One region of the Stenotrophomonas sp. 169 genome, then DNA from elsewhere that is predicted to be linked to it. Evidence: riboswitches for the same ligand, from Rfam matches in the RefSeq annotation. Region 1 holds a riboswitch; the other holds the start of a gene.
The links. Region 1 has a riboswitch for glycine ahead of gcvP (aminomethyl-transferring glycine dehydrogenase). Riboswitches for the same ligand answer to the same signal wherever they lie in the genome.
Positions count from the first base shown of each region.

Region 2: linked by a shared signal. The riboswitch ahead of ICJ04_RS15945 (trimeric intracellular cation channel family protein) and the one ahead of gcvP (aminomethyl-transferring glycine dehydrogenase) in region 1 are both predicted to bind glycine.

Region 1 is NZ_CP061204.1:2,929,738-2,944,523, reverse strand. It holds gene gcvP (aminomethyl-transferring glycine dehydrogenase) at 1-1,444, opposite strand, end outside; glycine riboswitch at 1,505-1,607, opposite strand; gene ICJ04_RS12865 (multidrug effflux MFS transporter) at 1,892-3,112, shown strand; gene ICJ04_RS12860 (hypothetical protein) at 3,218-3,610, shown strand; gene ICJ04_RS12855 (M2 family metallopeptidase) at 3,704-5,698, opposite strand; gene ICJ04_RS12850 (response regulator transcription factor) at 5,848-6,546, shown strand; gene ICJ04_RS12845 (HAMP domain-containing sensor histidine kinase) at 6,536-7,825, shown strand; gene ICJ04_RS12840 (DUF819 family protein) at 7,962-9,212, shown strand; gene ICJ04_RS12835 (hypothetical protein) at 9,303-10,775, opposite strand; gene ICJ04_RS12830 (DUF3103 family protein) at 11,012-12,145, shown strand; gene ICJ04_RS12825 (CstA-like transporter-associated (seleno)protein) at 12,193-12,417, opposite strand; gene ICJ04_RS12820 (carbon starvation CstA family protein) at 12,417-14,498, opposite strand; gene ICJ04_RS12815 (pirin family protein) at 14,770-14,786, shown strand, end outside.
Region 2 is NZ_CP061204.1:3,621,990-3,636,775, forward strand. It holds gene ICJ04_RS15925 (glutathione S-transferase) at 158-778, opposite strand; gene ICJ04_RS15930 (NYN domain-containing protein) at 839-1,693, opposite strand; gene ICJ04_RS15935 (NAD(P)/FAD-dependent oxidoreductase) at 1,796-3,082, shown strand; gene ICJ04_RS15940 (GIY-YIG nuclease family protein) at 3,350-3,619, opposite strand; glycine riboswitch at 3,660-3,750, shown strand; glycine riboswitch at 3,763-3,856, shown strand; gene ICJ04_RS15945 (trimeric intracellular cation channel family protein) at 3,975-4,592, shown strand; gene ICJ04_RS15950 (MdtA/MuxA family multidrug efflux RND transporter periplasmic adaptor subunit) at 4,884-6,047, shown strand; gene ICJ04_RS15955 (multidrug efflux RND transporter permease subunit) at 6,044-9,151, shown strand; gene ICJ04_RS15960 (efflux RND transporter permease subunit) at 9,148-12,207, shown strand; gene ICJ04_RS15965 (3-deoxy-7-phosphoheptulonate synthase) at 12,486-13,580, opposite strand; gene ICJ04_RS15970 (DUF1090 domain-containing protein) at 13,827-14,258, opposite strand; gene groL (chaperonin GroEL) at 14,600-14,786, opposite strand, start outside.

The DNA of each region.
Region 1 (14,786 bases):
GTTCGTGTTCGCTGTGGTGGGTATTGAAGACCGGGTGGGTCAGGAACGCGCTGCTGCGCACCAGGCCGGCCGGAATGGCATCGGCCGTGCTCGCATCGAGTGCTTCCACATCCGCGTGTGCACCGAATACCTGGGCCAGCGCGACGATGTCTTCGCGGGTGGCGGTTTCATCCAGGCTGATGCCCACCGAACTGCTGTCGATCGCGCGCAGGTTATAGCCGGCAGCGCGCGCCTTGGCATGCACGGCGTCGGCGTCTATGCCGGTGACATGCAGCGTGTCGAAGAACGTTTCGCCAACGGCCACCGCGTTGCTGCGCAGGGCAGCCGCCAGGATCGCCGCCAGGCGATGGGTGCGGCGGGCAATGCGGGTCAGGCCTTCCGGGCCGTGGTACACCGCGTACATCGACGCCATCACCGCCAGCAGTACCTGCGCGGTACAGATGTTGGAGGTGGCCTTCTCGCGGCGGATGTGCTGCTCGCGGGTCTGCAGGGTCAAGCGGTACGCCGGGTTGCCCTGCGCGTCGATCGATACGCCGATCAGGCGGCCGGGCATCGAGCGCTTGTAGGCATCACGGCAGGCCATGAAGGCGGCATGCGGGCCACCGAAACCGAACGGCACGCCGAAACGCTGGCTGTTGCCGACCACGATGTCCGCGCCCCATTCGCCCGGTGCCACCAGCAAGGTCAGTGCGAGCAGGTCGGTCGCCACGGCCACCAGGCCGCCGCGTGCATGCACGGCATCGACCAGCGCCTTATAGTCGCCGACCTGGCCGAAGGTGTCCGGGTACTGCAGCAGCAGGCCGAACGCTTCCGCTTCCAGTGCTTCGGCCGGGGTGCCCACGCGCAGTACGATGCCCAGCGGCTCGGCGCGGGTGCGCAGCAGTTCCAGCGTCTGCGGATGCACCGCGTCGTGCACGAAGAAGGTGTCCGACTTCGACTTCGCCGAACGCTTGGCCAGGGTCATTGCTTCGGCGGCCGCCGTGGCTTCGTCCAGCAACGAGGCATTGGCGATTTCCATGCCGGTCAGGTCCGCGCACAGCGTCTGGAAGTTGATCAACGCTTCCATGCGGCCCTGCGAGATCTCGGCCTGGTACGGCGTGTAGGCCGTGTACCACGCGGGGTTTTCCAGGATGTTGCGCAGGATGACGTTCGGCGTGTGGGTACCGTAATAGCCCTGGCCGATGAAGCTGCGCAGCACCGTGTTCTGGTCGGCGATTGCACGGATCTTCGCCAGCGCCTCGACTTCAGTCACCGATTCGGGCAACGCCAGCGGTGCCGGCGACTTGATGCGCGCGGGCACGATGGCGTCGGTCAGCGCATCCAGCGAGGCGTGGCCGACCACGCCGAGCATCTGCGCGATTTCGGCATCGTTGGGGCCGATATGGCGTTCGACGAACGCGTTGTGATGTTCGAGCTCGCGCAGCGAAGGGGTGTTCTGGGGCATGGCGAAGGATCCGTCGGGAAAGGGCACGCACGTGGGCAGGCCGCCATTCGGCAGCCTGCGGGGCGCCCCTCTGTCCTTTTGCCTGAGAGTTTGGAAGCGCGCGTGTGCGCGGCTTCGTGCCCCTTCGGCGCCGGATCGAACCGGTCTCTCCAGAGTTTTGATGCGGGTGGTCACGGGCCTGAGCGATTACGGGCGTTTGCGCCTTCGGCAGCGGTGTCCTGCTTCTCCCACCTTGTTGCCCGTTGATTATAGCGGTCGGCCCTGATGGATGTGCGGCTGAATGGAGTCAGGGACCAGACGTTTTCGGATCGGACCGAATGGCAAAGGGGACCGCTACGGCCTATCATGACGCACCATTCGTATTCATCCGGCGCCGCCTTCCTGTCTTTTCCGGACACGGGCTGGCGCCTGCCGCGCATGGCCTGCGCGGCTCCTCCGGACACCTCCATGACTGCCGCCTCGCCCTCGACCCGCCGTCTGGCTCTGCTGCTCGCAGGTCTGGCGATGTTTGGTCCGTTCTCGATCGACACGATCTTTCCCGCCTTTCCGCAACTGGCGCAGCGCCTGCGCGTGGACGAGGTCGCGGTGCAGCAGACCATCAGCGTGTACCTGCTGTTCTACGGGCTGATGAGTTTGGCCCACGGGCCGCTTTCGGATGCGCTGGGTCGCAAGCGGGTGATCCTGGGGGGGTTGGTGATCTTTGTCGGCGCCTCGGTAGGCTGCGCGCTGTCAACCGATCTGACCACGCTGCTGGTGTTCCGCGCGCTGCAGGGTCTGTCAGCGGGCGTTGGCATGATCGTCGGCCGTGCGGTGATCCGCGATCTGTACCACGGCCATGATGCCCAGCGGCTGATGAGCCAGGTCTCGATGATCTTCGGCATCGCCCCAGCCATCGCACCGATCATCGGCGGCTGGATCCTGCTCAGTGGCGCCGGTTGGCCGCTGATCTTCTGGTTCCTGGTGGTGTTTTCGTTGCTGTTGCTGGTGGCCACGGCGCGGTTCCTGCCCGAGACGCATCCGGTCGAAGCGCGTACGTCGCTGTCGCCGCGCGGATTGCTGCGCGACTACCTGCGGATGGGCTCCAACCCACGCCTGTTGCGCCTTGCGCTGGCCAGCGCGCTGAATTTTTCCAGCGTGTTCCTGTACATCTCCTCGGCCCCGGTGTTCGTCATGCAGCACCTGAAACTGGGGGAGGGCGGTTTTGCCTGGCTGTTCGTGCCGACCATCGGCGGGATGACGCTGGGGGCGTTCCTGTCCGGGCAGATGGCCGGGCGTGTGCTTCCGCAGCGGCAGATCGGCATCGGCTTCGGCCTGTGTGGATTGTCGGCGGTGCTCAACATCGGCTACGTGCTGTCGGTGCCAGAAATCGCTTTGCCTTGGGCAGTCGTTCCGATATTCATGGGGGGCACCGGACTGGCGATGATCTTCCCGATCCTGGCGCTGGGCGTGCTGGATCTGTACCCGCATCAGCGCGGGCTCGCCTCCTCGATGCAGATGTTCATCCAGATGATGATCAATACCTTCGTTGCCGGTGTGCTGTCGCCCCTGCTGAGCAGCAACCCGGTGCATCTCGCCTTTGGCTACGCTGGTTTCTTCGTGCTTGGGGCGTCGGTGTGGTACTGGGAAAACGCCTGCGCTCGGCGCAACCCGCACGCCCATGCACGCTGAGCGCCAGCCGGCAGAGCCGCTGCGCCGTGCGCGGGCCGTGGCGGTGAAGCCGGCGCGGGACGCCGCTGGGGTATCCTTGCGCACCCGGATGACTGTAAGCCCCTGATGTCGACCACTTCCAAACTGCGCCGCGATATCCGCCGGCGCCGCGAAACCCAGACCGCCAACCGGGACGCTGCCAACGCCTCGCCCGTCGAGCCGCACGCCGAACTGCGCGATCAGCAGCGGACGCTGCTGGCCGGCATTGTCCGCCGCGATGGCGAATGGGTGCTGGGCATGGACGGTCGCATTGCCGGCCAGAGCGAGAGTGCTGCCCAGGTGCTGTCCCTGATCATGCAGGCGGGTGAACTGCACGAGCGCAATGGCACGCCGGTGCGCCTGGTGTATTCCGATGCGCTGCGTGACGCCGCGCAGGCGGAGGCCAATGCGCAAGGGGTCAGTTTCGATGAGTTCAAGGATGCGCTTGCCGCGAAGATGACGGCAGGCAAGGCCAACTGATCAGCCGTGACGGCGCCGGGCGATGCCCGGCGTCGCATGAAGTCCGAAGGTAGCGCCGAGCAGGGCGCGGCGCTACCGGATCACGGGGCGCGGTCAGCGCTGTGCGGGCGCTGCCGGCGCTGCCGGTGCAGCAGGCGCCGCGGCACTGGCCTGCCAACCGCACACCTGGCCCTGGTTCTGCTCCTTCAGCCACGCGTTGACCGGGCTGAAGTACTCGATCATCGGGCCGGCATCCAGCTTTTCACCACCGGTGAGTTCCTTCAGGGTGGCCTGCCACGGCTGGCTGGCACCCTTGCTCAGCATGGCCCAGAACTTCTGCCCCGCTTCCTTGTTGCCGTAGAAGCTGCACTCATGCAGCGGGCCCTTGTAGCCGGAGGCATCGCACAGGCCCTTGTAGAACTGGAACTGCAGGATGCGGGCCAGGAAGTAGCGCGTATAGGGCGTATTGCCCGGCACGTGGTACTTCGCGCCCGGATCGAAGAACTCCTCGCCGCGCGTGGTGGCCGGTGCCACGCCCTGGTAACGCGCCTTCAGGTCCCACCAGGCCTTGTTGTAATTGTCCGGCGTGATCGAGCCGTCGAACACGCCCCAGCGCCAGCGGTCGATCATCAGGCCGAAGGGCAGGAAGGCCACGCCGGACAGGGCCATCCGCATCTGGTTGTTGATCACCGCTTCGCGGCTTTCTTCCGGCTTGTCCACCAGACCGATCGAATTGAGGTACTTGGGCGTCATCGCAAGCACGATGGTGTCGCCGATTGCTTCATGGAAGCCGTCGTTCGCACCGCCCTGGAACAGCGGCGGCAGCGGGTTGTAGGCCAGGTCGTAATAGATGTGGCCCAGCTCGTGGTAGATCGTGGTGAAGTTCTCTTCGTTGGGCTTGATGCACATCTTGGTGCGCACATCGCCTTCCATGTTCATGTCCCACGCGCTGGCATGGCACACCACGTCGCGGTCCTGCGGTTTGATGAACTGGGTCTTGTCCCAATAGGACTTCGGCAACGACGGCATGCCCAGTGACACGTAGAAATCCTGGGCGCGTTCGGTCATCTGCCGCGCAGTGCGCAGTTCGGCCTCACGCTGCGCCTTGTACAGGCCTTCCACGTTGGCGTTGCTGCCCGCCTTGGCCAGTGCGCCGCTCAGGTTGCCCTGATACTGCTTTTCCAGCGCAGCTGTGATGTCCAGGCTGCCCGCACCCGGGTACGGCTGCAGCTGGTCCCACAGGTTGGACCAGTCCTGCTGCCACATGTTGCCGGTCAGATGGGCAGCGATCAGGCCATTGCCCACTTCGGCCTTGTCCTTGCCGTAGGTGGCGTCCAGCTTGCCGCGCGCGTAGCAGTGCAACTGCTCGTACATCGGCTTGACCTGTTCCCACAACCGGTCGGTTTCCGGACCGATCTGCTCCGGCGGCATGTCGTACCCGCTGCGCCACATCTGTCCGGCATCAGCGAAACCCAGGCCCTTGGCGCCTTCGTTGACCAGGCTCACGAACTGCTGGTAATCACCGCGCATGTCTTTGGTGGTGCCGTGCCAGCCCTGCCAGGCATCCAACTGCTGGTCGTAGTCACGGCTGCTGGACAGCACCTGCTCCAGGTCGCCCAGTTGGCGGCAGGAAGTGGGATCGTTGGCATCGGTGCAGTACTTGCCTGCACCGTAGCTGCCTTCCATGCGTGTGGCGATCTGGGTCAGCTGGGCCAGCTTGGCCGGGTCGCGCGGGGCCGGCATCGACGACATCAGCTTGAGCAGGTGCAGGGCGCGCTTGCTGTCGTCGGACATCTCCTGCCCCTCGAACTTCGCGGCCTGTTCGATCCAGCTGTTGAGCTGGGTCAGCGAGCGTTCGTTGGCCTTGGCCGCCACACGCTCGGAATCGCTGTTGATGTAGGTGGAAGACAGCCACTGTGCCGAGGTCATCTCCGGGTACGCGGCCTTGTACTCCGCATTGATCCGGGCCACGAACTGGTCAGCGGTTTCGCCGGCCGGTGCCGTGGTCGCCGCAGTGTCGGCTTCCGGCGAAGGGTCCTTCTTGCAGGCGGCCAGCGACAACGTGGCGGCGGCGATCGCCGAGGCCAGCAGGAGATGACGGTGTTTCACGGGCGATCCTTGGGTGGTGAACGACCGCCGAAGGCTAGTGGGCGCGGCGGGTTGCCGCAAGTGGCATCCGTGCTGGCGGCGAGGGCGGGGGGACGTGAATCCGACACGGGCAGCGGTACCATGCAGCCACACACAGGGTGGGAAAGCGCATGCGGCTTCTGGTGATCGAGGACAACCGGCAACTGGTCGCCAACCTGTTCGACTACTTCGAATCGCGTGGGCACGTGCTGGACGTCGCGCCGGACGGCATCACCGGGCTGCACCTGGCGACCACGCAGACCTATGACGTGGTGATCCTGGACTGGATGCTGCCGCGCATGGAAGGGCCTGAAGTGCTGCGCCGCCTGCGGTCGGACCACGCCTCTGAAGTGCCGGTCATCATGCTCACCGCACGCGACGACCTGCCTGACAAGATCGCCGGGTTCCGGGCGGGCGCGGACGACTACCTGACCAAACCCTTCGCACTGCCCGAGCTGGAGGTCCGCCTGGATGCACTGCGAGTGCGCGCGCAGGGCCGTAATCCGCGCAAACGGCTGCAGGTGGGCGATCTGGTGCTTGACCTGGCAACGCTGGAAGCCCAGCGCGCGGGCCAGACGCTGCACCTCTACCCCGCCTGCCGCAAGTTGCTGGAGGTGCTGATGCGCGCAAGCCCCGCAGCGGTGACGCGCCAGCAGCTGGAGTTCGCCCTGTGGGGCGACGAGCCGCCTGACGGTGACCTGCTGCGCTCGCATGTCTACGAACTGCGTCGCAGCGTGGACGGCCCCTTCGCGCGCAAGCTGCTGCACACGCTGCCGCGCGTCGGTTACCGCCTGGCCGTGCAGGACCCGGAGGCCACCGATGGCGGCTAGGCCTGCTCCGTTGTACCGGCGGGTACTGGGATGGCTGCTGACCTACCTGGCCTTGATCTCACTGGCCGTGTTCGGGGTTGGCAACAACGTGCATGAGCACGCCGAACATGCGGCCTGGCGGGCGCTGTTGAACTCCGAGCTGGACAGCATCCTCGCGCACAGTGCGCGCGACCCGCAGTACCGCTGGCAGGATTCGGACACGCTCAGTCTGTTCCGGCTGGACCAGCCGGGAACGCCGGCCAGCGTGCGTGATCTCCATCCCGGGCTGCACGATGGCGTGCCCATCGGGGAGCGGCAGGCGGCGGTGATGGTGCGGCAGACCCAGACGATGGGGCGCGTGGCGTTGGCATTGGATATTTCGGATTTCGAGGCGCTGGAGCAGTTCGCTACCCGCTGGGTGCTGCTGGCTGGCTTGGTGATGGTGATCGTGACCGTGGTGATGGCGCGGCTGGGCATGCAGCGGGTAGTGCGTCCGTTGAGCCTGTTGGCGCGTGACATTGCCGCGTTGAAGCCCGGTGCGCCGGGCCAGCATATCCAGGTGGATGCACGTGGCAGCGCCGAGCTGCATACCATTGCCAATGCGCTCAACGACTACCTGGCGCGCAACGAGCAGTTCGTCGAGCGCGAGCGGGTGTTCATCAGCACGGCCAGCCATGAGCTGCGCACGCCGGTAGCGGTGATCACCGGTGCGGCCGAACTGGCGTTGGAACAACCGGGGCTGCCGGAGCGTGCACGCCAGCAGATGCTGCGCGTACAGCGTACAGCGGCGGACGTTGAAGAACTGATCGAACTGCTGCTGGTGCTGGCCCGCGACCCGGCACGACTTTCCGCGCGTGCCGAGCGCGTCGCCCTGGACCAGTTGCTGCCGCAGATCATCGAAGACCATCGCCACCTGCTGGGAGACAAGGACCTGACCGTGGCCCTGCGCGCCGCGCCGGTGGATATCGTGGCGCCGCTGGCCGTCGTGCAGGCGGCGATCGGCAACCTGCTGCGCAACGCGATCGAGAACAGCGGTCGCGGCGCGATCCAGCTCGATCTTTCGTCCGCCGGCGTGCTGACCCTGCGCGATCCGGGACACGGCATGAGCCCGGAGGAGATCGCGGCCATCCATGCACGGATGGCGCGCGGGCTCCGCAACGAACACGGCGGCATCGGCCTGGAGCTGGTGGCACGGCTGTGCGAGCACCTGGGCTGGACCTTGCGGTTCGACCCGGTGCAGCCACGCGGCACGCGGGCGACACTGGATGTCAGCGCGTCGGGCGTACCTTTCCCTGGGTAGAGTGCGTGCCGGCTGAAGTCGGCACGCTCGGCAGCGGCTCTTTTCAAGCGCGGTGGTGATGGCGATGTTAAGCTCGAAGGGTGCCGCGTCCTGCGGCATTTTTTTCGCCCACCATTTTCGATCGACAGAGGACGCCATGCCGACCGAACCTGCAACTGCCCTGATTTCCAGCGACATCGTCGGCCTGGGACTCATCGCTGCCACGCTTGCCCTGATCTTCTGGGCTGCCAGTGGTCCCACGCCACTGCTGAAGAAGATCTTCGCCTGGGTGCCGGCGTTGCTGCTGTGCTACTTCATCCCGGCCATCTACAACACGGCAGGGCTGATCGACGGCCATGGCACCGCGCTGTACAACCCGGTGGCGCGCGACGTGCTGCTGCCGGCCGCGCTCATCCTGCTCACCCTGTCCATCGACCTGAAGGGCATCGCCAAGCTGGGGCCGAAACTGCTGGTGGTGTTCTGTGCCGGCACCGCAGGCATCATGCTGGGGGCGATCGTGTCGTTCCAGGTGATGAAGCTGATCCATCCGGAAACGGTGGCCGGTGATACCTGGGCGGGCATGGCGGCACTGGCCGGCAGCTGGATCGGCGGCGGCGCGAACATGGTGGCGATGCGCGAGATCTTCGGCACCGACGCCACCACGTTTGGGCAGTTCGCGGTGGTGGACGTGGCCTGCGCCAGCCTGTGGATGGCGATCCTGCTGTTCCTGGCCAACCGTTCGCAGCAGATCGATGCGCGCAATGGCGCGGATACGCGGGCCATCGATGAGATGAAGGCCCGCATCAGCGCTTACGAGGCGCAGAACTCGCGCATCCCCACGCTGACCGATCTGATGGTCATTGTCGGCGTAGCGCTCGGCGGCGTCGGTCTGGCGCACGCCATCGCGGCACCGCTGGCCGCGTGGTTCAAGGCCAACGTGGGCTGGTCCAGCCAGTTCAGCCTGGACAGTCAGTTCGTCTGGGTCGTGCTGTTCTCCACTGGCCTCGGCCTGGCGCTCAGCTTCACCCGCGCAAGGCGGCTGGAGTCGGCCGGCGCATCGAAACTGGGTACCGTGTTCCTGTATTTCCTGATCGCCTGCATCGGCATGCAGATGGATCTGCTGTCGCTGCTTGATCGGCCGTGGCTGTTCGCGCTGGGCCTGATCTGGATGGCCACCCACGTGCTGGTGCTGTGGATCGTGGCGAAGCTGTTGCGCGCGCCGCTGTTCTTCTTCGGCGTCGGCTCGATGGGCAACATCGGCGCAGCCGCATCGGCACCGGTGGTGGCCGCGGCCTTCCACCCGAGCCTGGCGCCGGTCGGTGTGCTGTTGGGCACGGTGGGGTATGCGACGGGAACCGGACTGGCGTACGTTACCGGCCTGATCCTGAAGGCGATGGCCGGCGCCTAGTGCCGGCCGTCAGAAAACCGCAGGTCCAGCGCGCGAGCCGGCCTTTGCGCCGGCTCGTGACGCGGCACACGCAGGGAGCAGGGGGCCTGCTCAGCGGGCAGCTGGCTCCACTGAGATGTGTGAGACGCTTCCATCAAGGGGACCTCCCTTGAAGGGTCTTACCCGCAGGTAGGCCGAGTCGAACTCGAGGTCCAGACGTTCTACGGACTGCGGCTGGTTCCAGGCGATGTCCTGCAGCACGTCGATGACGGTGTAAGCGCGCTGGGTATCGCCATCTGCCGCATCATGCAGCGTCACGCGTTGGCCCTGGCGGGCACCCCGGAAAACGAGCGAGCGTATCGTGTTGTTCTCGCAGCCCATGCGCGGCGCGGATGCAAGCGACCAGTTCCGTTCAAACGCCGTGCTGAAGCTGCATATCGGTCCGCCCGTTGCACCGTTGTCCGCGAAGGCAAACAGCCCGCCGTTGTTGTAGGTCTCGGCGAACTCCAGCATGTCGCCCCACTCGATGAAATCGATCGCCAGATAGTTCGGCATGCGTTTGGCGGCGGGGAGGCAGGCCGTGTCCAGTCGCTGCACGACGGTGTCCAGGCGATTGTCGACACCGCTATGCCAGGAAAAGGGCGCGCCGTGGAAATGATTCATGACGAACAGGCGCGGCAGCCCCAGTGGCTGGTCGGTTGCGTCCAGGGGAATCCCACTCCAGCGGGGTCTGCACGTAGTGTCATGGGTGAAGATCGTGGCGCCCAGGCTCCAATAGTTCTCTGCGGTGACTGCCTGGTCGTGCATGAACGTGATCGCCCCATCGGCATACGCGCCTGAAAGCTCCGCCCGCTGTGTCAGAACCAACAGGCGCTGGTCGGCCGCGATCAGTTCGCGCAGGGTAGGCCACTGCCCACGCAGCGCCGTCCAGCGGGGATCGCCCGGCTTGAAGCTGTGCTTGAACAGGCCGGCGTTGTCGCGCACGAACGCGTCCATTGCGCCACGCCGATAGTAATCTTCAAGCTGAAGTGTGATGACTGCGTCCGGATGGGTGTCCAGATAGCGGGACACCGCCCCCATGTCCTCCGTCAGGGGTGCCTTGCGTCCAAAGGTGCAGTCCGCATGGCAGGTAAACAGTCGCCCGTCACGCTCATGGATGTCCAGCATCAGCCCCCGCACGCCACGCTGGAGCTGCTCGGTTATGTCGAAGGACTGGTTGGGTAGCAGGCCTCCGTGATTCGCTGCGTTGTGGGTGGTGATCCAGAGGTAGTGGTCGAGCGGCCGGTCGAGGTCGATCATGTCAGCAGGGCGCGGGCTCACCGCGTGCGCGGCAAGGGCGTGAAAAAGCAGAAATGACGACCACAGTGCGGGGTGCTTCATGGCGCGGATGCTCCGCTGGGATGAGGCCCGACTATCTGTCGACCGACAATGCGGGATGGCGACGCGGGTCCCATAACCCGCCTCTACGTTGCGGATTACGTCTTTTTCAGCACATCCATGACGCGACGTTGGACGCCTTTCATGCGGCCGTGCCACGGCCCGACACGCACGGCGCGGGATCGTGCACGGATCCTTGAAGAACATCGTGCCGGACCCGACAAGGCGTGAAAGCGATCCGTGGAGACTGCCCTGTGACGACGTGCAGGCGGGCCGGCCGACAAGCACTGGAACGTACAGACAAGTAAGAGTTTCACCCGCCCCGCCATTTCTGCGACCCGCATTGACTCATCACGTCCGCCGACGTCGTAAAAAGGCCGCGCGCTTGAAGCCTGACACAACGCCGGGCGGGCGCTGCTGTACGCCTTGAAGAGAGAAAAACGATGAATCGTAATTCCTTCACTCGAACCTGCCTGTTGGCGCTTGCCCTGTCCACCGCCGTATCCACGGCCCACGCCGGAACCGCACTGACGCTGGAGCCCGGTGCGTCCGTGGCGTCGGTCCTGGGCAACGCCATCCTTGAGGTGCGCGACCTCGTGCGGCATCAGGATTTCGTCGCGGATGCGCTCGCTGTGATCGCCGCAGAAGGCGGGGAGACGGCACCTTTGTCGAAGGTCGTCGAGCAGCTCGGCGCGCATGCGATGGCGGCCAGCCGTCTGCAGCGGGCGAATCGGAGCCTGCGCGCGCTGAAGGGCCTTCCGGAGCAGGGTGCCGATCTCCTGCAGGTCAGGGTATTGCTGCCAGAAGGCACCCAACGGGAGGATTTTGCGCTGTCAGCGTACCGGGTGGCAGCGGTTCCGACGGGCGAGGATCGCCTGGATACGATGGTAAGAACGTATGCCGCCGATGGCAGCATGCTGGAAATCGGCATCGACGCGCGTCCCGCGTTCCCGCTGCTGCTGGTGGAGGTGGACACCCGCACCGCGCTGCGGGAGGGAATGAAGGTGGTCAACGAGGGACTGCTAGCAGCGGGCCTGCAGACGCTGCCCGCCCAGGTTGCCCAGGCCGATACGCTGGACATCACCCGGCTTGACCGCATCCGGCTCGCCGCTGACCAGGAGCCGAACCTCAAAGGGGATGCGGAGATATTCGCGATCGTTTCCGGGCTGCAGGTGGACGAGAAGAAGCCGGAGATGCGCACCTTCGAAATGCCGTGGCTGGACCATGACAAGACGGACTACTACCCCAGCCAGCCCTGGATTCTATGGGGAAACTACCGTTACGACGTGGCCAACGTGCAACTGTTCGAAGAAGATGGGGAAACCAACTACAAGACGATGCTCTCGGCACTCATCAAGGTGGTCGGGGCCACGATCGGTCCGATCCAGCCGTCCGTAGGTCTGGTCAGCGTGATCGCCGATGCGGTGCTGACGGTAATGCCTGACGCCTGGTTCGTTGATGAGCACGACTACGTCGACAGTTTCTATCTGCTGCAACGTGGCCAGGCGTACACAAGCCGGCCGGGTGCTGGCGCCAACGCGACCGTGGACCTGACGCCCATCACCCTGGGTAAGTGATCGACGGCAGGCGGCTGCGCTCATCGCGCAGCCGCCTGGACGAACACTCAGCAGCAACGGCCTCCGTTGCGCCCGCCGTAGCGCGCTTCCTGTCGCTCGCGGAAGAAGGTCTTGTAGTCCATCGGGGTGCGGTCCGGATGGTTTTCCAGCACGTGCCGCACGTAGTTGTCGTAATCCGGGATCCCGCAGCACAGCCGCGCGGTCTGCACCAGCCGCCGCCAGAGACGGCGGTGGGCCTGGTGCTGACCGACCGGTACCAGTTGTGTACTCATTACAGGTCCGCCATCTGGTGCGGCAGCAGCTTCACGTACTCGGTCTCGCGATCGGTACGTTGCGGGGTGCGGCGTGCGATGAAGATGGTCTTCAGCGCGTAGAACAGGATCGAGAAGACCACCAGCAGGAACAGCACCGTCAGGCTCGTATTGACGTACGCATTGACCACGATCTGCTGCATCTGGCCGACGGTCTTGGCCGGTGCGGTGATGGTGCCGCTGGCGATGGCGTCCTGGTACTTGTGTGCCTGTGCCAGGAAGCCCTGCGCCGGGTTGCTGTCGAAGATCTTGATCAGCCCCGCATACGTGGTGCAGATCAACAGCCATACCGCCGGCACAGCAGTGACCCAGGCGTAGCGGTCACGCTTCATCTTGAACAGCACCACGGTGCCGAGCATCAACGCGATGCCGGCCAGCATCTGGTTGGAGATGCCGAACAGCGGCCACAGGGTCTGGATGCCACCGAAGGGATCGACCACGCCGGAGTAGAGCAGGTAGCCCCACAGTGCGACACAGCCGGCCGTCGCCAGGATGTTGGCGGACCAGGATTCGGTCTTCTTCAGCGCCGGGATGAAGTTGCCCAGCAGATCCTGCAGCATGAAGCGACCGGCGCGGGTACCTGCATCGACCGCGGTCAGGATGAACAGTGCTTCGAACAGAATGGCGAAGTGGTACCAGAACGCCATCATCGCGTCGCCGGCGCTCGGGATCGCTTCGTGCAGGATCATCGCGATGCCGACCGCCAGTGTCGGTGCACCACCGGCGCGATGCAGGATGGTCGGCTCGCCGATGGCAACGGCCGTGGCTTCCAGCTGCTCCGGGGTGATGGTGAAGCCCCAGTTGGTAGTGATGTAGTGCGCGGCGGAAACCGCATCGGCACCGATCACCGAGGCGGGACTGTTCATGGCGAAGTAGATGCCCGGCTCGATGATCGAGGCGGCGACCAGCGCCATCACGGCAACGAACGATTCCATCAGCATGCCGCCGTAACCGATGTAGCGCGCATGCGATTCGTTGGCCAGCAGCTTGGGCGTGGTGCCCGACGCGATCAGCGCATGGAAGCCGGAGACCGCACCGCAGGCGATGGTGATGAACAGGAACGGGAACATCCCGCCCTTCCATACCGGACCGTCGCCGCTGGCGGCGAACTGGGTCAGCGCCGGCATTTTCAGCTCGGGCATGACGATCAGGATGCCGACGGCCAAGGCGATGATGGTGCCGATCTTGAGGAACGTGGACAGGTAGTCGCGCGGTGCCAGCAGCAGCCAGACCGGCAGCACCGAAGCCACGAAGCCATAACCGATCAGCATCCAGGTGATCTGCTTGGCGGTGAAGGTGAAGGCGGGACCCCAGACCGGGTCTGCGGCGACGATACCGCCGAACCAGATCGAGCCGAGCAGCAGGATCAACCCGACCACCGAGATCTCACCGATCTTGCCGGGGCGGATGTAGCGCATGTACACGCCCATGAAGAGCGCGATGGGCATCGTGGCGATGACCGTGAACATGCCCCACGGGCTTTCCGCCAGCGCCTTCACCACCACCATCGCCAGCACCGCGAGGATGATGATCATGATGAGGAAGGCACCGAACAGCGCGATGGTGCCGGGAACGGGCCCCATTTCTTCGCGCACCAGGTCACCCAGCGAGCGGCCGTTGCGGCGGCTGGACAGCACCAGGATCATGAAATCCTGCACTGCGCCGGCCAGGACCACGCCGACCACCAGCCACAGCAGTCCGGGCAGGTAGCCCATCTGTGCGGCCAGCACCGGGCCGACCAGGGGACCGGCACCGGCAATGGCAGCGAAGTGATGGCCGAACAGCACGTGCTTGTTGGTCGGCACGTAGTCCAGGCCATCGTTGTTCAGCACGGCGGGCGTGGCCCGCGTCGGGTCCAGCTGCAGCACCTTGCTGGCGACGAACAGACCGTAGAAACGGTAGGCGATCAGGTAGATGGAGACCGCAGCCACTACGATCCACAGGGCGTTGATCGGTTCACCGCGGCGCAGCGCCACGGTGCCCAGACAGAATGCGCCGAGCAATGCGAGCAGTGCCCAGCCCAGCTTTGAGAAGCCTTTCATGAGGTGAACTCTCCCGGAGGTACGTCGTAAGGGTCCGCTTTGGCCTTTGCAGGGTCAATGCAGACAGGGTGTTTCAGGGCTAGTACTTTGGTCGTAACCCGCCAGTGCCTCCCGGCGGTCCATTTCGGCGCACCCGGTCCAACGTCACGTGCCGTCGGCGGCGGACACCGAGGCGTGTCACGCCAGCATTGGAACAATGGGTTGCGGGGGGCGTGCTTGGTCCTGATCGCGACAGCGCCCATCTTTGTCGTAGTCATTCACTGGAGTTCCCATGAGCACCCACGCACC
Region 2 (14,786 bases), 690 kb from region 1:
TAGAGCGGACCGGTAGAGCCGACTTCAGTCGGCTGCATTCCGCGAGATCCCACCGCAGCCGACTGAAGTCGGCTCTACCGGGACCGCCCCCCGGCGCAGCCTCCCCCCCGGCGCAGCCTCCCCCCGACGCACCGAGGCGCACGAGCGCGCGGCCGTCTCAGCTCATGCCAGTCATCACACCGCGCTGGTAGGCAGGGCGCTCGCGCAACCGCGCGTACCACTCCGCAAGGTGCGGCAGGTCGGGGCGCTGGATCGGCATCTCAAACCACGCATACACCAGCGACCCGAGCGGAATGTCACCCATCGCGAAGTGGTCGCCGGACAGCCAGGGCTGCTTGGCAAGCTCCGCATCGGCCATCGCCAGCAGATCGCCCGCCTTCACCAGTGCCGCGTTGATGCGCGCTTCGTCGCGGTCTGCCGGCGCGGTGCGCATCACCCCCCAGATCAGCTCGCTGTACAGCGGCGCCATGCGGGAAGTGCTCCAGTCCATCCATTTCTCGCTCTGCGCCCGCACGATCGGCGATTCGTCGTACAAGCTGCCCAACGCATAACGCGCCGACAGATAGCGCACGATCGCATTGGATTCCCATAGCGGCAGGCCGTGGTCTTCAATGACCGGCACCAGTCCGTTGGGATTCATCGCCTGATACTCCGCTGCCTGCGTACCGCCGAAACTGCCGCCCACTTCGATGGACTCGTAGGTCAGGCCGATCTCTTCGGCACACCACAGCACCTTGCGCACATTGCTCGAATTGCGACGGCCCCAGATCTTCAGCATGTTGGTTCTCTTGCGGGCAAACGGGCGCCCGGCAGGCGCGGGACCGCTACGATACGCCGATCACGCGACATCTGGCTTGCCGCTTTTTGCTGCCTGCTTCCTCGCCTGTTTGGCGACGGGTTTCGGCGCTTGTCCTGCGGCAGGTTTTGCAGCCGGCTTTTTCGCCAGCGCGCGTACGAAGGACGATTTGCCTTCCTTCTTCATGTCGAACAGGCCGATCGCCGCCAGCAGGTCACTGAGCTTGCCGTAGCCATAATTCCGTGGATCGAACGACGCTTGGTTGCCGATCTGGCTACCGACCGGCCCCAGGTGCGACCAGCCGTCCTCACCCTCCGCCGACGCCACCGCACGGCGCAGCAGGTTCACCAGTTTGGTATCGCTGCGCATCTCCGCGCCGGTCTTGCGCGGGCGCGCCTCGCTGCTCGTTTCACCTGCGGACACTGCACCCGTTTCGATCTCCGGCGCGCTGACATGCGCCTGGCCCAGCGCTTCGACATAGGTGAACTTGGAACACGCGTTGACGAAGGGCTCCGGCGTCTTCTTTTCACCGAAGCCGTACACCTTCACCCCATCGGTCAGCAGGCGCATCACCAGCGGGGTGAAGTCGGCATCGCTGGAGACGATCGCGAAGCCATCCAGGTTGCCGGCGTACAGCAGGTCCATCGCATCGATCACCATCGCCATGTCGGACGCGTTCTTGCCGCGGCTGTAGGCGAACTGCTGGATGGGGCGGATCGCGTACTCGTGCAGCACCGCTTCCCAGCTTTTCAGGTTCGGGCTCTTCCAGTTGCCGTAGGCACGGCGCACGTTCGCCACGCCGTGGCGGGCGACCTCGGCCAGGACTTCCTCGATCTTCGCGGCAGGCGCGTTGTCGGCGTCGATCAACAGGGCAATGCGCTTTTCAGACTCGGACATACCGACTCCAGGCTGACGATGGGCAGAGGACAGTATGTTCCAGCGCGGCGTACCCCGCCGTGACATGCGATCATCCCCACGCCCCCCTACTGGAGCCACGCGATGTCCCGCGAGCGCACCCCCCACCTGGTCATCGTCGGCGGCGGTTTCGCCGGCCTCTGGGCGACCCGCGCCTTGGCCAGCGAGCGCATCCGCATCACCCTGATCGACCGCCGCAACCATCATCTGTTCCAGCCCTTGCTGTACCAGGTCGCGACGGCAGGTCTTTCCGCACCGGATATCGCCGCACCGCTGCGGCATATCCTCGGCCAACAGCGCAACGTGGAAGTCCGCCTGGGCGAAGTCAGCCGCATCGACAAGGTGACGCGCAGCGTGCATCTGGCCGATGGCACCTCGATGACGTACGACTCCCTGCTGCTGGCCAGCGGCGCCACCCATGCCTATTTCGGCCATGACGAATGGGCCAAGGATGCGCCCGGCCTGAAGACGCTGGATGACGCGATTGCCTTGCGACGCAAGCTGCTGTTGGCCTTCGAGCGTGCCGAGGCCGAGCCGGATCCGGAAAAGAAGGCGGCGTGGCTCAGCTTCGCCGTAGTCGGCGGTGGCCCGACCGGCGTGGAACTGGCCGGCACGCTGGCCGAAATTGCCCGGCATACCCTGCGCAACGAGTTCCGCCACATCGACCCGGCGTCGGCCAAGGTGCGCCTGGTGGAAGCCGGACCGCGCGTGCTGTCCACGTTCCCGGACGTGCTCTCGCTGAAGGCACGTCGGCAGCTGGAAAAACTGGGCGTGGAAGTACTGACCGGCACCCCGGTGACGTCGATCGACAGCCTCGGCTTCCAGCTGGGCGATCAGTTCGTTCCTGCACGCACGGTGGTGTGGGCGGCAGGCGTCGCCGCATCGCCGTTGGGCGCCACGCTGGACGTGCCGCTCGACCGCGCTGGCCGCGTGCAGGTGCAGCCTGACCTGACCCTGCCCGGCCACCCGGAAGTGTTCGTGGCCGGCGACCTGGCCGCGCTGACCCAGGCCGATGGTCGACCGGTGCCAGGCGTCGCACCGGCGGCAAAGCAGATGGGCAAACACGTAGCGGACACCGTTCGTGCGCGCCTGCACGGCAAGCCGGGGCCGGGCGCGTTCACGTACGCCGACTACGGCAACCTGGCCACCATCGGCCGCATGGCCGCGATCGTGCACCTGGGCAAGCTGCAGCTGTCCGGCGTGCTGGCGTGGTGGTTCTGGCTGGCCGCCCACGTGTTCTTCCTGATCGGCTTCCGCAACCGCATGGTGGTGTTGTTGAACTGGGCCGTGGCGTACTGGAGCTACCAGCGCAGCGCACGGATCATCTTCGGTGACGTGAAGCCGCCGAAGGATCCGCCACCTTCGGTGTAGCGGCGCGACCGCTGCGCTGACGCGTGGGGTTCATGGGTGGGGTCTGCGGATGGGCCCACGGGTTGGGGCCACGGATGGGCCTACGGGTGGGGCTTACGGATCGGGTCTACGGATGGTGCCTACCGGTAGAGCCGACTTCAGTCGGCTTGCGCGGTGGTGCGGTAAGAACAGCCGACTGAAGTCGGCTCTACCGATCGGCTTGCGCGGTGGTGCGCTAAGAGCAGCCGACTGAAGTCGGCTCTACCAGGCGGCTCTACCGGTCGTGCGTCACGGGCCGATGGCGCCGCTGAGCCATGCGAGCTTCTTCGCGCGCGGCAGCTGCTTCAGTTGCCACTCGGCGCGCGAGGCTTCCGCGCGGTCTGGATACTGGCGTACGGCCAGGATCTGCAGGGGTGGGCGCGCGCGGGTGTAACGCGCCCCCTTGCCGGCCTGGTGGGCGGCGAAGCGTGCCTGTACGTCGGTGCTGATCCCCGCGTAATAGCTGCCATCCCGGCATTCAAGCAGGTACAGAAACCACGGGGCAGTCAGGCAGGGCATGCGGCGATTATCGCCCAACGGCGGCCAGCAGCTACACTACGCGCCGGATGCAGGAGAGTGGTGCCACGCTGGCACCCGCCGAAGGCGCAGGCTCCCATGATCGCTCAGGCCGGTGGGATGGCATCCCACCAACCATGTATCCGATTCGCCGAGCTGGAGAGAGGTCCGCAAGGATCCGCCGAAGGGGCACGCGGTTTCATCCGCTGAACTCTCAGGCAAAAGGACAGCGGGAGCGGCACCGGTCACCTTGATTCGTCGATGCGCGCGCATCGGTGCGAGCCTTGCGTGGCCGTCCGTCAGCCGACTCACGTCGGTTCTACCGTCAGCGGCGTCCCACCGCGTCCGGAGCCTGCCCATGCTGTTGTCCATCATCTACCTGATCGCTATTTCCGCCGAAGCCATGACCGGCGCCCTGTCCGCAGGACGCCGCCGCATGGATCTTTTCGGCGTGGTCATGATCGCCTGTGTCACCGCGTTGGGCGGGGGCTCACTGCGCGACATCATCCTCGGCCATTACCCCTTGGCCTGGGTGAAGCACCCGGAGTACCTCGGATTCACCGTCTGCGCTGCGTTGATCGCCACCTGGGTGGCGCGCTGGATGCACCACTTCCGCCGCACGTTCCTGGTGCTGGATGGTCTGGGGCTGATCGCCTTCACCCTGATCGGCTGCGCGATCGCCCGCGAGACCGGACACGCCACACCGATCGTGCTGATCGCCGGGATGCTGACCGGTGCGTTCGGCGGCGTGCTGCGCGACATCCTGTGCAACGAGGTGCCGCTGATCTTCCAGAAAGAGCTCTACGCGATCATCTCGTTGCTCACCGGTGCTGCGTATCTGCTGCTGTTGCGCTGGAACGTGGCCGACAACATCGCCATCCTGTGCTGCCTGGGCGGGGGGTTCGCGTTACGCCTGCTGGCGATCCACTACCGCTGGGAAATGCCGAAGTTCGTGTACCACGACGAAGTGCACTGACGCGTTTGGACTGTTGACGGCCAGCGGCCGTCACTACCGGTGATACCAGCGCGTGCTTACCGGTGAGGGCCAGCGGCCGTCACGCGCCGGAATACCGCCCCCATGACCTTGGTCATGCGGAAATATGCCGTGCGATTAGCTACCATGACGGCCCCGTCGCTGCGTGCGGCGGCATCCAGCCACGCTGCCTCTGCGGCCCCGCCAGACAACCCTTCCCCCCAGTTGCCAGGCCATGCAGTCGTGTCCCTGGCGCAGTACTACCCTGCGCCAGCGCAGGGTGCAGGATGCCCCATGTCCGTTGCCGAACCGTCGCGCCTCCGCCGTAACCGCATGCTGCTGCTGGCAGCTTCCCTCGTCGCGCTTGTTGCGCTGATCGCATGGTGGGCGTGGCCGCACGCTGCTCCGGCAACCGATGAAGGCGGCCGCAAGCCGACTCCGGTGCGCGTGGCGCGCGCCAGTGCCGAACCGCTGCAGTTGCGGCTGAAAGCCATCGGTACCGTGACCCCGTTGCACAGCGTGGTGGTGCGCAGCCGCGTCGATGGTGAACTGCTGAAGCTGCATGTCGACGAAGGCCAGCACGTCCGTGCAGGCGAGCTGATCGCGCAGATCGATCCGCGCCCGTACGAGGTGCGTCTCGCCCAGGCACAGGGCACCCAGCAGCAGAACCTGGCCGAACTGGAAAATGCAGAGCGCCAGCTGCAGCGGTTCCGCGAGCTGCAGGCAAAGAACTATGTGTCCGGGCAGGAACTCAGTGACCAGCAGAGCAAGGTCCGGCAGCTGCAGGGGCGACGCTTGAGCGACCAGGCCACGGTGGACGAAGCCCGCCTGCAGTTGCAGTACACCCGTATCACCGCACCGGTGAGCGGTCGGCTCGGCCTGCGACGGGTGGACGTAGGCAACCTGATCCGCAGCAGCGATGCCGATGGCCTGGTCACGCTGGCGCAGACCGCGCCGATCAGCGTGCTGTTCACCGTGCCCGAACCGGAACTTCCGGCGCTGCTGGATGCCGTGCGCGCCACGCCGGCGTTGGCGGTGCAGGCCTGGGACCGCGAAGAGCGCGCCGCGCTGGGCGACGGTGTGCTGTCCAGCGTGGACAACGTGATCGACACGGCCACCGGCACCTTGAAGCTGCGCGCGCAGTTCGACAACGCCGATGACGCGCTGTTCCCCAACCAGTTCGTGAACATCCGCCTGCAGCTCGGTGCGCACGATGCCGTGGTGATTCCCGATGCCGCCGTGCAGTTCGGCAGCAAAGGCAACTACGTGCATGTGATCGACCAGGATGACAAGGCGCAACGCCGTGATGTGGTGCTGGGACCGGCCGATGGCAGCCGCGTCTCGGTGCGCAGCGGGCTCAAGGCCGGCGAAAAGGTGGTGGTGGAAGGCATCGACGGACTGGAAGACGGCGGCGCCGTGCGCATCATCAGCGAGGACGCTGCGCAGGACGGCGCATGAATCTGTCGCGGCCTTTCATCCTGCGCCCGGTCGCCACCACCCTGTTGATGGTGGCGCTGCTGCTGGCCGGCGTGCTGTCGTATCGGCTGCTGCCGGTGGCGGCGCTGCCGCAGGTCGATTACCCGATCATCCAGGTCACCACGCTGTATCCCGGTGCCAGCCCCGAGCTGACCACGCGGATGGTCACTGCCCCCCTGGAGAAGCAGCTGGGCCAGATCCCGGGACTGAAGCAGATGTCCTCCACCAGTTCCGGTGGCGCGTCGGTGGTGACGCTGCAGTTCGGGCTGGAGGTGTCACTGGGCGTGGCCGAACAGGACGTGCAGGCGGCGATCAACACCGCCGGCAGTTTCCTGCCCGACGACCTGCCGGTGCCGCCGGTCTACCGCAAGGTCAATCCGGCCGACACCCCGATCCTTACCCTGGCGGTGACCTCGCAGGGCATGGCCCTGCCGCAGGTGCACGACCTGGTCGATACGCGCGTGGCGCAGCGTCTGTCACAGTTGCCGGGCGTCGGCCTGGTCAGCCTGGCCGGCGGCCAACGCCCTGCCGTACGCATCCAGGTCAACCCTGCCGCATTGGCCGCCAACGGCTTGGGCATGGACCATGTCCGCACGGCGATTGCCGCCGCCAACGTCAACTTGCCCAAGGGCAGTTTCGACGGGCCGATCCGCGCGGTGATGCTCGATGCGAACGACCAGATGCGCAGCGTCGCGGAGTACCGCGCGCTGGTGCTGAAGTGGCGCGACGGCGCGCCCCTGCGGCTGGGCGACGTGGCCAGCATCAGCGACGGTGCCGAGAACCGGCAGTTGGCAGCGTGGTCCGGCACCACGCCTGCGGTGCTCGTGAACATCCAGCGCCAGCCGGGGGCCAATGTCATCGCGGTGGTGGAGCACGTGCGCGAGCTGCTGCCGCAGTTGCAGGCGGCGCTACCCAAGGGCGTGGAACTGCAGGTACTCAGTGATCGCACCGAGTCCATCCGCGCGTCGGTCCGCGGCGTACAGAAGGAGCTGGTGCTCGCCATCGGCCTGGTGGTGTTGGTGACCTTCGTGTTCCTGCGCAGTGCCTCGGCCACGCTGATTCCCAGTGTCGCGGTGCCACTGTCGCTGGTGGGGACGTTCGCGGTGATGCTGCTGGCCGGCTTTTCGCTCAACAACCTCACTCTGATGGCACTCACCATCGCCACCGGTTTCGTGGTCGACGATGCCATCGTGATGCTGGAAAACATCGCGCGGCACCTGGAAGAAGGCGAGACGCCGATGAACGCAGCGCTCAAGGGCGCCAGCGAGATCGGCTTCACTCTGGTATCGCTGACGGTGTCGTTGATCGCCGTACTGATCCCGCTGCTGTTCATGGCCGATCTGGTGGGCGCGCTGTTCCATGAGTTCGCCATCACCCTGGCCGTGGCCATCGGCATCTCGCTGCTGGTCTCGCTGACCCTGACGCCGATGCTGTGCGCACGCTTCCTGCGCCCCGGCGCGAACAAGCACGAAGGGGTCAGCGGCCAGCGCGGCGACATGTTCGACCGTGTCATCGCCGCTTACGACCGCCAGCTGCACTGGGTGCTGCAGCGCCAGCCGTTGATGCTGATCGCCACTGCGGCGACGTTGCTGCTGACCGTGGCGCTGTACTTCGCTGTCCCCAAGGGCTTCTTCCCGGTACAGGACGCCGGGCTGGTGCAGGGCATCAGCGAGGCGCCGCAGGCGATTTCGTTCCAGGCGATGCGCCAGCGCCAGCTGGCCCTTGCCGCGGCCATCGAGCAGGACCCGGCGGTGGCCAGCCTGTCGTCGTACATCGGTGTGGATGGCAACAACGCGGCCCTCAATACGGGCCGCCTGCTGATCGAGCTCAAGCCGCACGGCCAGCGCAGCGAGGGACGCGGCGACGTCGCTTCGGTGATGGCCCGCCTGCAGCAGCGCGTGGCCGACATCCCCGGCATCACGTTGTATCTGCAGCCCGTGCAGGAACTCGGACTGGAAGACCGCATCAGCCGCAGCCAGTACCAGTTCACCCTGACCAGCCCGGACACCGATGCACTGCAGGACTGGACGCCGCGGCTGCTGCAGGCGTTGCAACGTTCGCCGGTGCTGCGCGATGTGGCCAGCGACCTGCAGATGCAGGGCCGCCAGGCGCGCGTGGTGATCGATCGCGATGCAGCGGCCCGGCTGGGCGTGTCCGTGGAAGCGGTCGCCGATGCGCTGTACGACGCCTACGGGCAACGGCAGATCTCCACCATCTTCACCCAGGCCAGCCAGTACCGCGTGGTGCTGGAGGCGGATCCTGCGCACCAGCCCGGACCGGATGCGATCGCCGGCCTGCGCGTGCGCAATGCCCAGGACCAGACCGTGCCGCTGGGCGCGGTGGCGCGCATCGAACAAGGCCCTGCGCCCCTGCTGCGCAACCATGTCGGCCAGTTCCCGGCCGCCACGTTGTCGTTCAACCTCGCGCCCGGTGCATCGCTGGGCGCCGCCGTCGCCGCGGTCGAGGCCGCGCGGGCGGATATCGCGCTGCCGGCCAGCATCGAGCTGCGCCTGCAGGGCGCGGCTGCGGCCTTCAACGGATCGCTGTCCAGCACGCTGTGGCTGATCCTGGCGGCCGTGGTGGTGATGTACATCGTGCTGGGCGTGCTCTATGAGAGCTTCATCCATCCCATCACCATCCTGTCCACGCTGCCCTCGGCCACGGTAGGTGCGTTGGCCGCGCTGTGGATCAGCGGGCGCAGCCTGGACCTGATCGCGGTGATCGGCATCGTGCTGCTGATCGGGCTGGTGAAAAAGAACGCGATCATGATGATCGACTTCGCGCTGGATGCGCAGCGCAGCCGGGGCATGGCGCCGCGCGAGGCGATCCACCAGGCGGCGCTGCTGCGCTTCCGGCCGATCCTGATGACCACGTTGGCGGCCCTGTTCGGGGCGATACCGCTGATGCTGGCCAGCGGCTCGGGCGCCGAACTGCGCCAGCCGCTTGGCTGGGTGATGGTGGGTGGATTGCTGGTCAGCCAGGTACTGACCTTGTTCACCACGCCGGTGATCTATCTCGCCTTCGACCGCCTGCAGCGCCGTCGCGTGGCCGCTCCGATCCCGGCCGACGGCGGGGCCAAGGCGTGAACCCGGGCGCGCGCATTGCCCAGGCCTGCGTGCAGCGGCCGGTCGCCACCACGTTGCTCGCCGTCGCCCTCGTGCTGGCCGGCCTGATGGCGCTGCGCCTGCTGCCCGTGGCACCGCTGCCGCAGGTCGATTATCCGGCCATCGAGATCAGCGCCAGCCTGCCCGGCGCCTCGCCCGAATCGATGGCGGCCACGGTGGCCACGCCCTTGGAGCGCGCACTCGGCAGCATTCCCGGTATCACGAACCTCGAATCATCCAGTTCGCAGGGGCAGACGGAGATCGAGCTGGAGTTCGTGCTCGACCGCAACATCGATGAAGCGGCGCGCGAAGTGCAGGCCGCCATCAATGCGGCACGCGGCCAGCTGCCCAGTGGCATGCCCGGCATGCCGGAGTACCGCAAGGTCAATCCATCGCAGGCACCGATCCTGGCCCTGGCGCTGACCTCGGACGTACTGTCGCCGGGCCAGCTGTATGACATCGGCTCCACCGTCCTGGCGCAGAAGCTGTCACAGGTACCCGGCGTGGGGGGGGTGCAGGTCGGCGGCAGCGCATTGCCCGCCGTGCGGGTATCGCTGGACCCGAACGCGTTGAACCACGCCGGGCTGGCCCTGGATGACGTATCGCAGGCCATCGCGCGTGCGAACGCATTGCGGCCGCTGGGGGCAGTGGGCAACGCGCAGCAGCAGTGGCAGTTGGAGGCACCGCTGCAACTGCGCGAAGCGGCGCAGTACCGCGAACTCGCCCTTGCCATCAAGGACGGTCGCCCCTTGCGGCTGGGTGACGTGGCACAAGTCGCGGACGGCGTAGAGGATCGCTACGCCAGTGGTTTCCACAACGAACGTCCCGCCGTGCTGTTGATCATCAGCCGCCAGCCCGGCGCGAACATCATCGCCACCGTGGACGCCATCCAGCAGCAACTGCCCCAGCTGCATGCGCTGCTGCCGGCGAACGTCGACATGCAGTTGGTGATGGATCGCTCGCCGGTCATCCGCGCCACCCTGCACGAGGCCGAGCTGACCCTGCTGCTGGCGATCGTGCTGGTGGTGCTGGTGGTGCTCGGCTTCCTCGGTCACTGGCGTGCCGCACTGGTGCCCAGCGTGGCCATCCCTGTCGTGTTGTTCGGCACGCTGGCCCTGATCGCGCTGCTGGGCTTTTCGCTCAACACGCTCTCGCTGATGGCACTGATCGTTGCCGCCGTGCTGGTGGTGGACGACGCCATCGTGGTGCTGGAGAACATCGCACGCCATCGCGAGCTGGGTGCCGATCGGTGGCAGGCGGCGATACGCGGTGCGGGTGAAGTGTCCGCAACGCTGGTGTCGATGAACCTCGCGCTGGCAGTGGTTTTCGTCTCCATCCTGTTCATGGATGACTTCGTTGAACGGTTGTTCCGCGAGTTCTCGCTGACCCTGGTGGCCGCGATGGCGGTATCGGTGGTGGTGGCACTGAGCCTGGTGCCGATGCTGTGCGCGCATCTGTTCACCGATGCACAGCGCACGCCATCGCGATGGCAGCGCGGCAGCAACGCGTTGTTCGAGCGGGTGCGCGCGGGTTACCTGCGCACGCTGGACAAGGGCCTGCAGCGGCTCCGCTGGCCGCTGTTGGCCTTCGTCGCCGTGATCGCGCTCAATGCCTGGTTGCTGCAGAAGGTACCCAAGGGCATGGTGCCGCAGCAGGATACCGCGCAGCTGCGTGGCTTCGCGCGTGGCGATGACGGCCTGTCATTCCAGGCAATGCAGCCCAAGATCAGTGCCTACCGCCAGCTGCTGCTGGATGACCCGGCGATCGAGGACATCATCGGATACATCGGCGGCGGCATGGGGGTCAACAATGCCTTCATCATGATCAAGATGAAGCCCTTGGCCGAACGCAAGATATCCAGCCAGCAGGTGATCGAGCGCCTCCGCAAGAACCTGCCACCGCTGCCTGGCGGCAACCTGTACATGTGGGTGGACCAGGACATCCGCCTGGAAGGCGCCGGCGACAGCGGCAAGCAGGAACTGCAGTTGCTGGCCGCCGACCTCGCGCCGTTGCGTGAGTGGGCGCCGAAGGTAAGCGCCGCGCTGAAGTCCTTGCCGGAACTGGTGGATGTGGAAGCGCAGGGCGAGGCCGGCATGCGCCAAGTGGTGCTGGACATCGACCGCGAAGCCGCCGCGCGCCATGGCGTGGACCTGCGCACGATCGCCACCGTGCTCAACAACTCCTTCAGCCAACGCCAGGTCGCCACGCTGTACGACACCCTCAACCAGTACCGCGTGGTGATGGAACTGGACCCGCGGCATACCCAGGACCCGACCACGCTGCAGCAGTTGCAGGTGGTCGGCGCGGAAGGCCAGCGCATCCCGTTGTCCAGTGTGGCCACGTGGCGCTATGGCATGGCGTCGGACCGTGTCTCCCACAGCCAGCAGTTCGCCTCCATCTGGATCGAGTTCGCGCTGGCACCCGGGGTGGGTCTGGAGCAGGCGGTCACCGCCATCAACGGCGCCATGGCCACGCTGATGCTGCCCGCCACCGTGCAGGCGAAGCTGTCCGGTGAAGCGGCCGGCCTGGAGGAGATGCGGCAACGGCAGCTGTGGCTGCTGTTGGGCGCCACGCTGGCGGTGTACCTGGTGCTGGGCGTGTTGTATGAAAGTTTCCTGCAGCCGCTGGTGATCCTGTCCACGCTGCCTTCGGCCGGCGTCGGCGCCCTGCTCGCCCTGCTGCTGTTCGACAACGAGCTCAACCTGATCTCGCTGTTGGGGCTGTTCCTGCTGGTCGGCGTGGTGATGAAGAACACCATCCTGCTGGTCGACTTCGCCCTGGCCGCCGAGCGGCGCGGTCTCAGCGCGCACGATGCGGTGATGGAGGCGGCACGGCTGCGCCTGCGACCGATCCTGATGACGTCCATCGCCGCGCTGCTGGGCACCCTGCCGCTGATGCTCGGCGGCGGCGAAGGCTGGGAGCTGCGCCGCCCGCTGGGCATCGCCATCGTCGGCGGGCTGCTGGTCAGCCAGCTGCTGACCCTGTACACCACCCCGGCGATGTATCTCGCGCTGGCAAAACTGCAGCGGCCCCGGTAGAGCCAACCTGGTAGAGCCGACTTCAGTCGGCTGCTCCCGCGCTCGCGACCCGCACGCAGCCGACTGAAGTTGGCTCTACCAGGGCGGCTTTACCCCCGCCCGCCAGATCGCGAACACCACCTCGTCCACCACCCCGGCGATGAACCTGGAACGGGTTCATTGCATCCCGTTCCAGGCGCATCGCCGATGCGGCCGCGATGGCTGCCAACTCCGCCAGCCACCGCTGAAGACGGCGCGCCCCCGCAGGCAGCAACCGTCTTCCACACACGTTGCACCGCTCAGGCGGCTTGCGCTTCCACTTCTGCTTCCCGCGCCGCCACGGCCTCGCGGCGCGCACGCACGGCAGCGGCCAACCGCTCCAGCACCACTTCGGTGGTCGCCCAGTCGATGCAGCCATCCGTGATGCTCTGGCCGTGCACCAGCGGCTGGCCTTCCACCAGCTCCTGCCGACCGCCGACCAGGTTGCTCTCGATCATCACCCCGACGATGCGCTGCTCACCGCCGGCCATCTGCGCGGCGATGTCATCGACTACCTTGGGCTGGTTGTCCGGATTCTTCAGGCTGTTGGCGTGGCTGGCATCGACCATCAGGCGCGTGGGCAACTGCGCCTTGGTCAGCACCTGACAGGCATCGGCGATGCTGGCCGCATCGTAGTTGGGCTGCTTGCCGCCGCGCAGGATCACGTGGCAATCCGGATTGCCCGCCGTGGCGACGATCGCGGTATCGCCCTGCTTGGTCACCGACAGGAAATGATGGGGGTTCATCGCCGCGCCAACGGCATCGGCGGCGATCTTGATGTTGCCGTCGGTCCCGTTCTTGAAGCCAACCGGGCACGACAGGCCGGACGCCAGCTCACGATGCACCTGGCTTTCGGTGGTACGTGCGCCGATCGCCCCCCACGCCACCAGGTCGGCGATGTACTGCGGCGAGATCACATCAAGGAACTCCACGCCGGCCGGCAGCCCCAGCTTGTTGATGTCGCGCAGCAGGCCACGGGCAATACGCAGGCCCTTGTTGATGTTGAAACTGCCGTCGAGGTCTGGATCGTTGATCAGCCCCTTCCAGCCCACCGTGGTACGCGGCTTTTCGAAGTACACACGCATGACGATTTCCAGTTCGCCCGCCAGCGCATCGCGCAACGGCTTGAGCTTCTGCGCGTATTCGATTGCGGCGGCCGGATCGTGGATCGAACACGGCCCCACTACGACGGCAAGACGGTCGTCCGCCCCGTGCAGGATGGCATGCAGCGCGCTGCGCGAGGCACTGACGGTGTCGGATGCTTCATCGTCGCAGGGCAGCAGGGCCAGCAGTTCTGCCGGTGAGGCCAGCGGTTCGATCTTGCGGATGCGGAGGTCGTCGGTATGGGGGGGCATGGCGGGGATCTCGGTAAGCGGGTGGGGTTCCCCAGCGCGGCGACAACAAAAAAGCCGCCAGGTTCGCTGGCGGCTTTCGGGAATGCGTCTGAAGGTTTCTTCAGGGTGAACGCAGTCCTTCCTCCGCCTGGGGCTTCGGAAAGTAATACCAATAAAAGTTGGCGTGGGCTGCGTGCATGGTCAGTATTGTTAGCACAGAAATGCGCCAGTGCAACAGTTTCAATCGCAACATCGAACCGACGTGAATCAGTGGTTCAGCGCCGTCCGGTCGGAGCGGGTGCGACACAGGTCATCCTGCTTCTCGCGCAGCCGACGCTGCTTTTCGCTGAGCTTTTCCTGATGCTTGCTGATCTTTCCCTCATCGTTCCGTGCCCGTGCGTCGCGCAGGTTCTGCTCCGCACGGCGCACATCCTCCTGCGATCTGCGGACATCTTCCTGCGCACTGCGCACCTTGCGCTCAGCGCGCTCCGCCTGCCCCGCATCGGTGCAATGGGCCTTGGTCTGGGTCAGCGCAGTCTGCAGACCGGCCGCCTGGTGGACATTGCCCTGCTGACGGGCTTCATCCATCTGACGCTGGATCGCGTCGATCTTCATGGCGCAGGTCTGCGTTCCGGCGAAGGCGCTGGATGCGGACAGCAGGGCGAGCGGCAGCAACGCGGTGAGGGTGATCTTCTTCATGGTAGGTGTCTCGGTGGGAAAAGCGTCAGGCGTACGCCCTGGCACCCAGTGAAAACGAGACCGCGCGCATCGGCCATCGGACGTGGCTGTAAGAACGCAGCGAGACAGAGGCACGCACCACTGCAGCCCGGCATCGCGTTGCCGGAACGGAAAGCCGCCGAGCATGGCTCGGCGCTACCACGGCAGTGCAGCCCGGTAGCGCCGAGCCACGCTCGGCGAGCGCGCAGCGCGGCCTGCGTCAGGTATCGCGTTGCCGGAACGGAACGCCGCCGGGCCAACAAAAAACCCCGCCGTTTCCGGCGGGGTTTTTGATGATGCAGGTGCTACGGGACGCGTTGGACTTAGAAGTCCATACCGCCCATGCCACCCATACCGCCCATGCCACCAGCGCCGCCGCCAGCAGACTCTTCCTTGCGCGGGGCTTCAGCCACCATTGCTTCGGTGGTGATCATCAGGCCAGCGATCGAAGCGGCGTTCTGCAGGGCAGAACGGGTCACCTTGGTCGGGTCCAGGATGCCGAATTCGACC